DNA from 2 places in the Rhizobium sp. No.120 genome. Region 2 is predicted to be linked to the other one. Evidence: predicted binding sites of a transcription regulator. Region 2 holds the regulator's gene; the other holds the start of a gene.

Region 1 (5,545 bases), on a different contig from region 2:
GGAAATCGAGAATGTTGCGCACGGTCGCCGCGCGGAAGGAATAGATCGACTGCGCATCGTCGCCGACGACAGTCAATCCCCGGCCATCGGGCTTAAGAGCTAGCAGAACGGAGGACTGCAGCCGGTTGGTGTCCTGATATTCATCGACAAGCACATGGTCGAAGCGGCTGCCGATATCCTCGGCAATTAGCGGCTCCTGCAGCATATGCGCCCAGTAGAGCAGGAGGTCGTCGTAATCGAGCACGTTCTGCACCTGCTTCGCTTCGACATAAGAGGCGAAAAGATCGCGCAGCTGCTGCTCCCACATGGCGCACCATGGGAAGAAGTCGCGCAGCACGCCGTCGAGCGGCGCTTCTGCATTGACGGAGCGCGAATAGATCGCAAGGCATGTCGCCTTGGTCGGGAAACGGTTCTCCGTTTTGGAAAAGCCGAGATCATGGCGCGCAAGGTTCATCAGATCGGCGCTGTCTTCCCGGTCGTGGATCGTGAAGGCAGGATCGATACCAATCTGCTCGGCATAGTCCCTGAGCAAACGCGCGCCGATGCCGTGAAAGGTGCCGGTCCAGGCGAGCGCATCGGCGGTAATGCCGGCATTCGCACCCAGCACCTCGCGGCAGATCCGCTCGACGCGGCGGCCCATTTCGGCGGCGGCGCGGCGTGAAAAGGTCATCAGCAAGATGCGGCGCGGATCGGCGCCCTTGACGATCAGATGCGCCACACGATGCGCAAGCGTATTCGTCTTACCGGAGCCGGCTCCGGCGATGACGAGCAGCGGCCCGGCAATATGACCGTCGCCTGCCGTAGTGCCATGTTCCACCGCCAGCCGTTGCTCCGGGTTCAGCTTTTCCAGATAGGCGGCGGTCATCAACTCTCCTGAATACCTCCGGCGGCGGGCGCGGAGCGCGATATGCGGCGAATCGCAAGCGCGAAAATATAGGGGCGTTCTATGGATGTTCCGAATCGCCAAAGCCTGTCAAGATGACCAGGGCCTGCACGCGGATGTGACCTCCAGCGCAAGAATCTTATCGGGATTTGCACTCGCCCGGCTCGAAAAGGATATTCTTCGTGCTTATGTATCATTTCGGCGCAGCATTTTGAGTTTTTGGGGCTTCGTAATGCGTGGAATGAAGGTTTCAAAACATGAACGAAACGATTGCCACCGGGCTGCGTCTGCCTAGCGGCCTCGTGGCTTTGCCGGATGGCCGCTTGGCGGTCGTGGAAATGGATGCCAGTCGCCGCTGTCTGAAACTTTTCGACACAAGCGGCGTAACGCAGGAATTGTGCCGGATCGGCGGTTGGCCGATGGGTATTGCGGTCGATGGTGACGGATGTTTTTGGGTAGCCAATGGCCCGGAGAATTCCCTTGTCAGATTGTCGGCGCAAGGCCGCGTCCTGCAGGTCATCGAAGGCAGTGCCGATGGTCCATTTCTGCATCCGAATGCGCTCGCTTTCGGACCTGACGGCCTGCTTTACATGACTGATTCCGGCATCCCTCTTGCCAATCTTCTCGAAGGCGGCCACATCCATCCCGATTTCTTCAAGGCGGCTTATAATGGCTGCGTTTATCAGATCGATCCAGCCGAAGGCCGGGTCATCCGGGTCCTTGCAGCCGGCCTGCTCTTTGCGAGCGGCATTGCCTTCGATGCCGACGGATTGCTCTACTATAGCGAAACGCTGACCGGAAAAATCTATCGGCAGGTCGTGGGCGGCAGGCAGGAAATGTTTGTCCAGTCGATGACATCGCCTGCCGTCAATGCGCTGCGCGGGCCGGCTGGCCTCGCCTTTGATCGCAGTGGCATGCTTTATTGCGCCATGTACGGACTGGGAGAAATTTCCATGGTGGATGTCGAGGGGAAGATGGCCGGCCATATCCGCACGGATGGCGCGAGACCGACCAGCATCGCCTTTACCGTCGACGGCAAACATCTGCTCGTCAGCGAGCAGGAAAACGGTGCTGTGGAAAAGATCACGGCCCCGCGTCCGGGCTTGCCCTTGCATATGCCGGCGATTTCATAAACGGCCGGAAGACATGTCCGGAAGCCGGGCATGTCTTCCTTTCGTCTGTTACGCAGCAGGGATCTGCTTGTTGTCCTTGCCGGACTTGCCGTCCGCCGCCGCATCATTGGCGACCGGCTTGGCATGGCGGCGACGCCAGTCACCGAGGAAGAGCAGAATCGGCGCGGCGATAAAGACCGACGAGGCGCCGGCGACGAGGATGCCGAACACCATGGGGATTGCGAAGCTGGAGACGGCGCTGCCGCCCCAGATCGCCATCGGCACCAGCGCCAGGAAGGCGGTGGCGTTGGTATAGAGGCTTCGCGCCAGGGTTTCGTTGATCGACTTGTCGATGATATCGCGCAGAGGCATCGACTTGTAGAGGCGCATGTTTTCACGCATGCGGTCATAGACCACGACCTTGTCGTTCACCGAGTATCCCACGAGTGTCAGGATCGCGGCGATGGCCGTCAGGTTGAAATCGAGGCCGGTGATCGCGAAGAAGCCGATCGCCTTGGTCACGTCGAGCACCAGCGTGACGATGGCGCCGACCGCGAAAGGCCATTCGAATCGCACCCAGATATAGACGAGCATCGCCAAGCTGGCGATCACGACCGACAGAATACCCGCCCAGGCAAGCTCGCCCGAGACCTTCGGACCGATGACATCGGTGCCTTCGATGGTCGCGCTTGGGTCGATCTTGACGATTTCCGCCTTGAGCTTGGTCACTGCCGCCGTCTGCGCCTCTTCGCCGCCGTCCTGGCGCTGGGCGCGGACGAGAAGGCTGTTATTATCGCCGAAGGACTGCAGTGCGATTTCGCCGAGGCCGAGCGTGTTCAAGCCCTCGCGGAACGTAGACAGATCGGCTGCGTCCTTGGTCTTGACCGACATCTGGATGCCGCCGCGGAAATCGACGCCGTAGTTGAGGCCCGGATGGATAAACAGCACCACCGAGGCGATCGACAGGATCGCCGAGACTGTGACGCCGAAGAAGCGGGCCTTCATGAACTGGATGTGCTTGTCATAGGGGCTGAAGGGGATCAGCGGCCTGATGTTGATCACCTTCAGCTTGCGGCGGCGGGTGATGGCGATCATCACGACGCGCACGAAGGCGACGGAGGTGAACATCGAGATGATGAGGCCGAGACCCATGGTCACGGCAAAACCGCGAACCGGACCGGAGCCGAAGTAGAACAGGATGGCGGCCGCGATCAGGGCTGTCATGTTGCCGTCGATAATCGTCGAATAGGCCTTCTTGAAACCATTATCGATGGCAGCGAACGCGCCGCGGCCCTTGCGGGTTTCTTCGCGAATGCGCTCGTTGATCAGAACGTTGGCATCAACCGCAAGGCCGATACCGAGAACGATACCGGCGATACCGGGCAGCGTCAGCGTGGCGCCGACAAGCGTCAGGGCCGAGAAGGTCAGGACGGTATGGATGAGCAGCGCGACATTGGCGAGAATGCCCCAGGCGCCGTAGAGTACGAAGATGAAGGCGGCAACCAGGACGAAGCCGATCAGGCCGCTATAGATGCCCTTCTGGATCGCATCGCTGCCGAGGTCGGCGCCGACGGTGCGTTCTTCGATGACGGTGAGCTTTGCGGGCAGGGCGCCGGCGCGCAGCAGGGCTGCAAGTGTGGTGGCGCTGTCCGCGGTGAAGTTGCCGGAGATTTGGCCCGATCCGCCGGTAATCGGCTCGCGGATATTCGGTGCGCTCAGAACCTTGTTGTCGAGGACAATGGCAAAGGGCTTGCCGACATTTTCGCGGGTGATTTCGGCAAAGCGGTTGGCGCCGGCGCTGTCGAAGCGGAAGGTAACGAGCGGCTCATGCGTATTTGGATCGAAGCTGACGCGTGCGTCCGTCAGACGATCGCCGGACAGCTCGATGCGGTCGAGAACCGGATAGCTGGTGCCCCGGTCATCCTTCATGATGGTGACGCCAGGCCCCGGATTGTTCGGATCGACATTGTCGGCCAGCAGGTGGAAGGACATCTTCGCGGTCGAACCGAGAAGCTCGCGCAGGTGGGACGGATCCTGGGCGCCCGGAAGCTGAACGAGAACGCGGTTCGGGCCGACGCGCTGAATGGTCGGCTCGGCGACGCCCACCTGGTCAACGCGCTTACGGATGACTTCAAGGCTCTGCTGAACGGCAGAATCGACGTTGGCGGAAATGCCGGCCTGCGAGAAGGACATCGCGATCGTCGCGCCGTTCGGCGTGATATTGAGATCGGACTGACCGGCCGAGAGGCCTGATGTGATCGTATTGGCAAGCGTGCGCAGTTGCGTCACTGCATCGCTGCTCTGTGAGGGATCCGTGAGCGTCACGACGATCTGGTCGCCATTGCGGACGATCGAGCGGGTCTGGATGTTCTTGTCGCGCAGCACGCGGCGCGCGTCCTGCTGCAGCGATTGCAGCCGGCCGTTCGTCAGGTCCTTCTCGTCGACTTCGAGAACAAGATAGGAACCACCGCGAAGGTCGAGGCCGAGCGAAACCTGACTATGAGGCAGCCAGGACGGGACCTTGCTCAGAACCGACGGCGGCAGCGCGTTCGGCAGAGCGATGAGAAAGCCAATGACGATGACCACTGTATAGAGTGCCACGAGCCATGGTGAGGTACGCATGGGTATTATCCTTGAAAATAGGCCTATGCCGACGGCCTGGCCGCAGGCGGACTTGAGGTCTTGTCGGAAATGCGGCGCGTAGGCGCCAAACGCTTAGAGGAGCGTGCCCGGAGGCGCGCGAGCGAGATAGGCGCGAAACGCAAGGGATTCGAGCCGTGCGGCATCGTTCGGTCGGCTCACCTGCCAAGAGGTTGCCGGATATCCGAGGGTAGGGAGGGAGCCAAGCGTTGCAGGCCCTATGTCGTGCCATGTGGCCTTCGGTGCCACCAGCCGGTCGGCAATGACAATCCCGCGGACCGGATCGCGCAGGGAAAGGTAGAGGGGCTGACTGTCCTTGCCAGAGGAAAGGGCTTCGGTATCGGCGCGCGTGGCAAGATTGATGCCGCCGCCGAGCGCCAGTCCGATATAGGCGAAAAACGCGACGAACAGCGAGGCGATCACGCGCGCTCCGGCGCGGTGCGTCCTGTCGTCTCTATCTTCGCTGTCGGCGGCGCCGAATTCGAGCGGGCTCAACGGTCCAAAATGCCTTCATTCCTTTGCCGGAGCGAACTTCGGCGGTTCGGTCATGATAACAGGACGCCTAGCGTCTTCCTAGTAACCGCCTGTCATGATGCAGTTGCACGAGCCGGTCAACACTCCCGGCTCGATTTCTTAATTTTCCGTTTCAGCCGTGGCTGACGGTTTGGGCGCCAGGCAGGATGCCGGCAAGCGGTAAGCATAGAGCGTCTTGCCCTTCATCTCGCCGTAGGGCGGTGACCAGCTCTTCAGAAGTTCGGCCTGGCCTTCCGGACACTCGATCGGATCGTTGTCGACGAACAATACCGGACCGGTCACGCTGGCCGGCAGCGAAAAATCCTGCTCATAATAATTGTGGGGGAAGCCGCCGAAAGGGCGGGCATAGATGCGGAACGGCTTACCCTTCAGGGTA
Region 2 (5,545 bases):
ATGTCGAGTAGCGGATCGTCCTTGATGCCGAGTTCGCCGAGAACTTCGTGCGCCGTCTTCTGCATGATCTTGGCGCGCGGGTCATAGTTCTTGTAGACACGGTGACCGAAGCCCATCAGGCGGAACGGATCATTCTTGTCCTTGGCGCGGGCGATGAATTCCGGAATGCGGTCCACCGTGCCGATTTCGTTCAGCATGTTTAGGGCCGCTTCGTTGGCGCCGCCGTGAGCCGGTCCCCAGAGGCAGGCGATGCCTGCTGCGATACAGGCAAACGGATTGGCACCGGAAGAGCCTGCCAGGCGAACCGTCGAGGTCGAAGCGTTCTGCTCGTGATCGGCGTGGAGGATGAAGATGCGGTCCATGGCGCGGGCAAGCACCGGATTGACCACATATTCTTCGCACGGAACGGCAAAGCACATGCGCAGGAAGTTCGACGCATAGTCGAGGTCGTTCTTCGGGTAAACGAAGGGCTGGCCGATATGGTACTTGTAGGCCATGGCGGCGAGCGTCGGCATCTTGGCGATCATGCGCAGGCTTGCGACCATACGCTGGTGCGGATCCGTGATGTCGGTGGAATCGTGATAAAAAGCGGAGAGCGCACCGACACAGCCGCACATGACGGCCATCGGATGAGCGTCGCGGCGGAAGCCGGTGAAGAAGCGCGACATCTGCTCGTGCACCATCGTGTGGTGGGTCACGCGATAGTCGAAGTCCTTCTTCTGTGCTGCCGTCGGCAGTTCGCCGTAGAGAAGCAGGTAGCAGACTTCGAGGAAATCGCCATGTTCGGCCAGCTGATCGATCGGATAGCCGCGGTGCAGTAGAACGCCTTCGTCGCCATCGATATAGGTAATGCTCGACTCGCACGACGCGGTGGAGGTGAAACCAGGATCGTAAGTGAAAGTGGAGGTGTTCTTATAAAGGGCACCAATATCAATGACACTCGGGCCGATGGTTCCGGTCTTGACCGGCAGGTCCACCGTCTTTTCACCCCAAGTTAGTTTCGCGCTTTGTTCCGTCATGCTGATCCTCCAAGATTTGGCGGGATTGACGCCATAAAAAGCGCCAAAAGGTTAAGCGACTACCGACTAGCTATATGATCCCGAGGCTAATGCCAAGTTATCCTAGCGCTGAATTGTGCAATGCAGTATCAACTTTTGGGCACTGCAGAAGCGTCTTTTCGTATGCCACGCTGAGAAACAGGCCCTATTGAGCTTTGTTCCCGCCGATTTCGGTTGAATTCACTAGACGGTGACGGCACAAATCGCGCAGAAGCTGTAGTTTGGCGCGGGGGCAGTCAGCGAGTGCCTAATTTGGAGGCATCCGACCAGCAGGAAGAGAGCAAGGACGTTATCGCGTCCCCGCAAGGTCGCGCCTTTTCCACCACGATTACCCTTCGCGCCAAAGCGCGACGATGGGAACGAACACAGGATCAGGCGCCGCTGACGGCGCGTTTCCTGCGTGTTGCGAAGCATCTTGGAGCCGCTGTCCTCGGCTTGATTGCGGAGGAGGCGGCCCATGGCCGTGCTGTTCTGTTCGCGCCGATCTATATGGGTTTGGGTGCGATTATCTGGTTTGAAGCGCAGGTCGATCCGCCACCGCAGGCAGTTCTCGCAGGCCTCGTTCTGTTTGCTTTGGGCTTTTTGCTCAAGCGCGATGCGGGCAGGCTACTACACCACACGCTTTTCGCCGGTATGCTCATCTGCCTGGGCATGGCGCTCTCGCAATGGGAAAGCTGGCGGGTTTCCACCGTCATGCTCGATTCGGCCGTGACGACCACCGTGACTGGGCAGATTGAGCGACGGGAGACCTATGACAATGGGCGCTGGCGCTATGTCGTCCGCGTCGAGGCAACGGAAAAGCCTTCTATTCGCCGCGTGCCGCAACGGGTCACGATCTTCGTGCGCAAGCAAGCGGAGCCGTTCGATTTGGGTGATCGGATCCAGGGCAGGGCGCGTCTGACGCCTCCAGCCGGACCGGCATTGATCGGCCTCAACGATTTCGCCTTCAGCTCATATTTTAACGGCATCGGCGCGAATGGCTTTGCCTACGGAACGCCGGAATTATTATCACCATCCGGTGACAACGCTGCCGGCTCGTTATTGGATACGGCCGATATCTGGCTTGCGGGCTTGCGCAACAGCATAGGCGACCGGATCAGGCAAACCTTGCCGGGAGATACCGGCGCCTTTGCCGCAGCGCTTGTCACCGATGAGAGACGTGCGATCTCAAAGGATACGACTGAGGCCTTGCGAGTCGCGGGCCTGACCCACATCATTGCAATTTCCGGCCTCAACATGGCGCTGTCGGCCGGCATTTTCTATGTCGGTCTACGTTATTTGTTCAGCTTTTTCCCCGGTGTCGCTCAGGCTTGGCCAACAAAGAAATTTGCGGCTTTCGGCGCACTTCTGACGGTAACGGCCTATTACCTTATTTCCGGTTTCGGCGTTTCCGCCGAACGCGCCTTCATCATGATGGCGATCATGTTGGTGGCCGTGCTTTTCGATAGACCGTCAATCAGCTTGCGCAATGTGGCGCTCTCAGCCATCGTCATCCTCGTCTTGTCTCCGTCGCAAGTGCTCGGTCCGAGCTTCCAGATGTCCTATGCCGCGACGCTTGCGCTGGTTTCGGGCTATTCGCTGTGGAAACGACGTCGCCATCGCGAGAACGTTGTTTCGCGCATCCGCTTATTGAGCCCATTGCTATTTATCACGCGCTTCTTCGGGGGCGTGATATCCACCTCCTTTATCGGCGGTGTGTCGACAGCGATATTTTCGATCGAACATTTTCACCGGCTGGCGACATATGGACTTGCCGCCAACCTTGCGGCCATGCCCGTCGTCTCTTTCATCGTCATGCCCTTCGGCATGATGGCGATGCTGCTGATGCCTTTCGGAATCGATGGACCGTTCTGGAAAGTCACCGGCGAGGGACTGGAGCTTGTGATCATCATCGCGAAAACCGTAGCAGGCTGGGGAGGCGATATCACCTTCGGCCGCCAGCCCGGCTGGCTGATGCCGACTTTCATCGCAGGATTCCTGATCATGAGCATGCTGCGGACCAGGCTTCGCCATCTGGGACTGTTGCTATCGCCGTCATCTGTCGGTGTGGCTGCGTTCGGCTCCGGCGTGCCGAAGCCAGATCTGATGATCTCGGAAGATGGCATTCTCGTTGCCTTGCGCCAGGATGATATTCTCTCCACCAATCGCGAGAGACCGCAGGCCTTCATCTTCGAGCAATGGCAAAAAGCGCTGGTCGCGGCCGAACATCAACCGCCAACGATGCTTGCGACCGATGACCGGCTTCCGCAGATCAGCAAGACGGATCGGCATAAGCGACTAAGTAACGAAGAGCAGAAGGCGGTCGGTACAGCAATGGCGGAAGCCTTAGATCGTACCATGCAGGGAAGCTTTGCCTGTCAGAAGGGAGCATGGTGCGTAGCCATGCTGGAAAACGGCGTGATATTGGTCACCATCGAGAACGCAGCCTACCTGCCCGCAGCTTGCGACACGGGGAACATTATCGTGACACATATCCGGCTGCGGCTGGACTACTGCCGCTCCGGAGCGATGCTCATAACCGGTGCGACATTGCGCAAAACCGGCTCCATCGAAATGATGCTTACCGCCGACAAGCCCATCATATCAGCCGCATTCGAGAACCCGCAGCGGCCATGGACCAGACATCGAACTTATGATTGGCGCACCGGCAAATTTGACGCGCCACTTGCAAAGGCACCACCAGTCGTCGACAACTCACCGGTCAGTGATAGCGACGAATAAGGCCAACGAGCTTACCCTGAACTTTCACGCGATCCGGCCCGAAGATGCGGGTTTCATAGGCTGGGTTCGCGGCTTCCAGCGCGATGGAGGCACCCTTGCGGCGGAAGCGCTTCAGTGTCGCCTCTTCGTCGTCGACGAGCGCCACGACGATGTCGCCCGGGTTGGCTGTCGTCGAATTGCGGATAATGACCGTATCGCCGTCGAAGATACCCGCATCGATCATCGAATCCCCGCGGACTTCAAGCGCATAATGTTCGCCAGAACCAAGCATGTCGGCGGGAACGGTAATATCGTGTGTATTGTTCTGGATGGCCGAGATAGGAACGCCGGCAGCAATCCGGCCCATCACGGGCACGGAAGCCGAACCGCTATGATCGTCATTTGCGACCTTCGGCTGAGCGGGCGGAGCGGCGGGCTGTGGCCTGCCGAGGCTGCCTTCGATGACGCTCGGCGAAAAACCGCGGCGAGGCTGCAGACTTGGACTATAGGCTTCCGGCAGCTTGATGACTTCGAGGGCCCTGGCTCGGTTCGGCAGCCGGCGGATAAAGCCGCGCTCCTCCAGCGCCGTGATCAGACGATGGATACCGGATTTGGATGCCAGATCCAGTGCATCCTTCATCTCGTCGAAGGATGGCGGAACACCAGATTCCTTCATGCGTTCGTGAATGAAGAGAAGCAGTTCCTGCTGCTTGCGCGTCAACATCGTCTTGGAACCCCAGAATCAAGAAAAGCCGTGAAACAAATCCAGAACGGACACTATATGTTCCATATGTGTTCCGCAAGTGCTTAAATTTCGGTAAAGCCTTGCAGGGTCAATTAAATAAACACGAGTTGCGAATGGATCGGCTTAACACGTCGAGACGCTATACATGCTGCAACGATTTGAAAAATATATGAAATGTCGATATTTCCATTCTCATGCCTTATTACTTGGTCGGCGTATCCAGGAAGCGGATCGATGTTGCGCGTCGTCGTTGAAGCCCGATGGAATTGAGAATCAGCGATCACGTTTGCGAGATTGCCTTCGGTCCTGCCCCTGTGCGTCGAGTGTCCATGTTCCTGTCTTGAATTGAGCGAAGGATGGGCGCAAATCTGCTCCCACAGGCAAACAGGAGGAACCATGAATTCGTCACAGCATCCACTGGATCATCTTGTGCTGCCGACCGTCGATATCGCCCTGGCGCGCGAGCGCCTCGGCAAGCTCGGTTTTACAGTGGCTCCGGATGCGCGCCATCCCTTTGGCACACAGAATGCCTGCGTTTATCTTGCCGATAAAACCTATTTAGAGCCTTTGGCTGTGGCATCCGCGGAAGAGTGCGGGAGGAGCATCCTGGATGGCAATGTTTTTGTTGCGCGCGATCAGGCCTATCGCTTCCGGGTGGGGGAAGATGGCTTTTCGGCCGTGGTGTTCGGTACGGATGATGCTGTGGCGGATGACGAGCGTTTCAAAGCGGCGGCGATTTCTGCGGGACGAATGCTGGATTTCTCCCGTCCCATGAAGATGCAGGACGGCACGGAAACCACGGCCGGCTTTCGTCTTGCTTTTGCCGCGGATCTGCGCGCGCCGGATTTTCTCGCCTTCTGCTGTCAGCGCATCAATCCGCTTCCGGCTGACCGAAGCGTGCTTGAGCGTCATGAAAACGGGGTGACCGGCATCGCGCGCGTGGCGCTTTCCGCGCCGCGGCCAGCTGCCTATCGCCGCTTCTTCGAAGACGTTGTCGGCAGCCCGCAAATAACGGAGCATTCCTTCGGTTTGACCGTCAAGG

What was found. The regulator LexA, encoded in region 2, represses DNA repair genes until DNA is damaged. The targets are predictions, from matches to a motif close to TGTTCNNNNTGTGTTCNG.
Region 1: ACYJRZ_RS08010 (ATP-dependent helicase) is a predicted target of LexA. The motif match lies at 941-958, and genes of this name have one in related genera.

The regions. Positions count from the first base shown of each region.
Region 1 covers NZ_BAAJNQ010000002.1:469,659-475,203, forward strand. Annotated here, with positions in the region: gene ACYJRZ_RS08010 (ATP-dependent helicase) at 1-865, opposite strand, end outside; gene ACYJRZ_RS08015 (SMP-30/gluconolactonase/LRE family protein) at 1,141-2,016, shown strand; gene secD (protein translocase subunit SecD) at 2,065-4,617, opposite strand; gene ACYJRZ_RS08025 (hypothetical protein) at 4,711-5,130, opposite strand; gene ACYJRZ_RS08030 (ArnT family glycosyltransferase) at 5,269-5,545, opposite strand, start outside.
Region 2 covers NZ_BAAJNQ010000003.1:98,291-103,835, reverse strand. Annotated here, with positions in the region: gene gltA (citrate synthase) at 1-1,019, opposite strand, end outside; gene ACYJRZ_RS11010 (ComEC/Rec2 family competence protein) at 1,311-3,779, shown strand; gene lexA (transcriptional repressor LexA) at 3,760-4,482, opposite strand; gene ACYJRZ_RS11000 (VOC family protein) at 4,900-5,545, shown strand, end outside.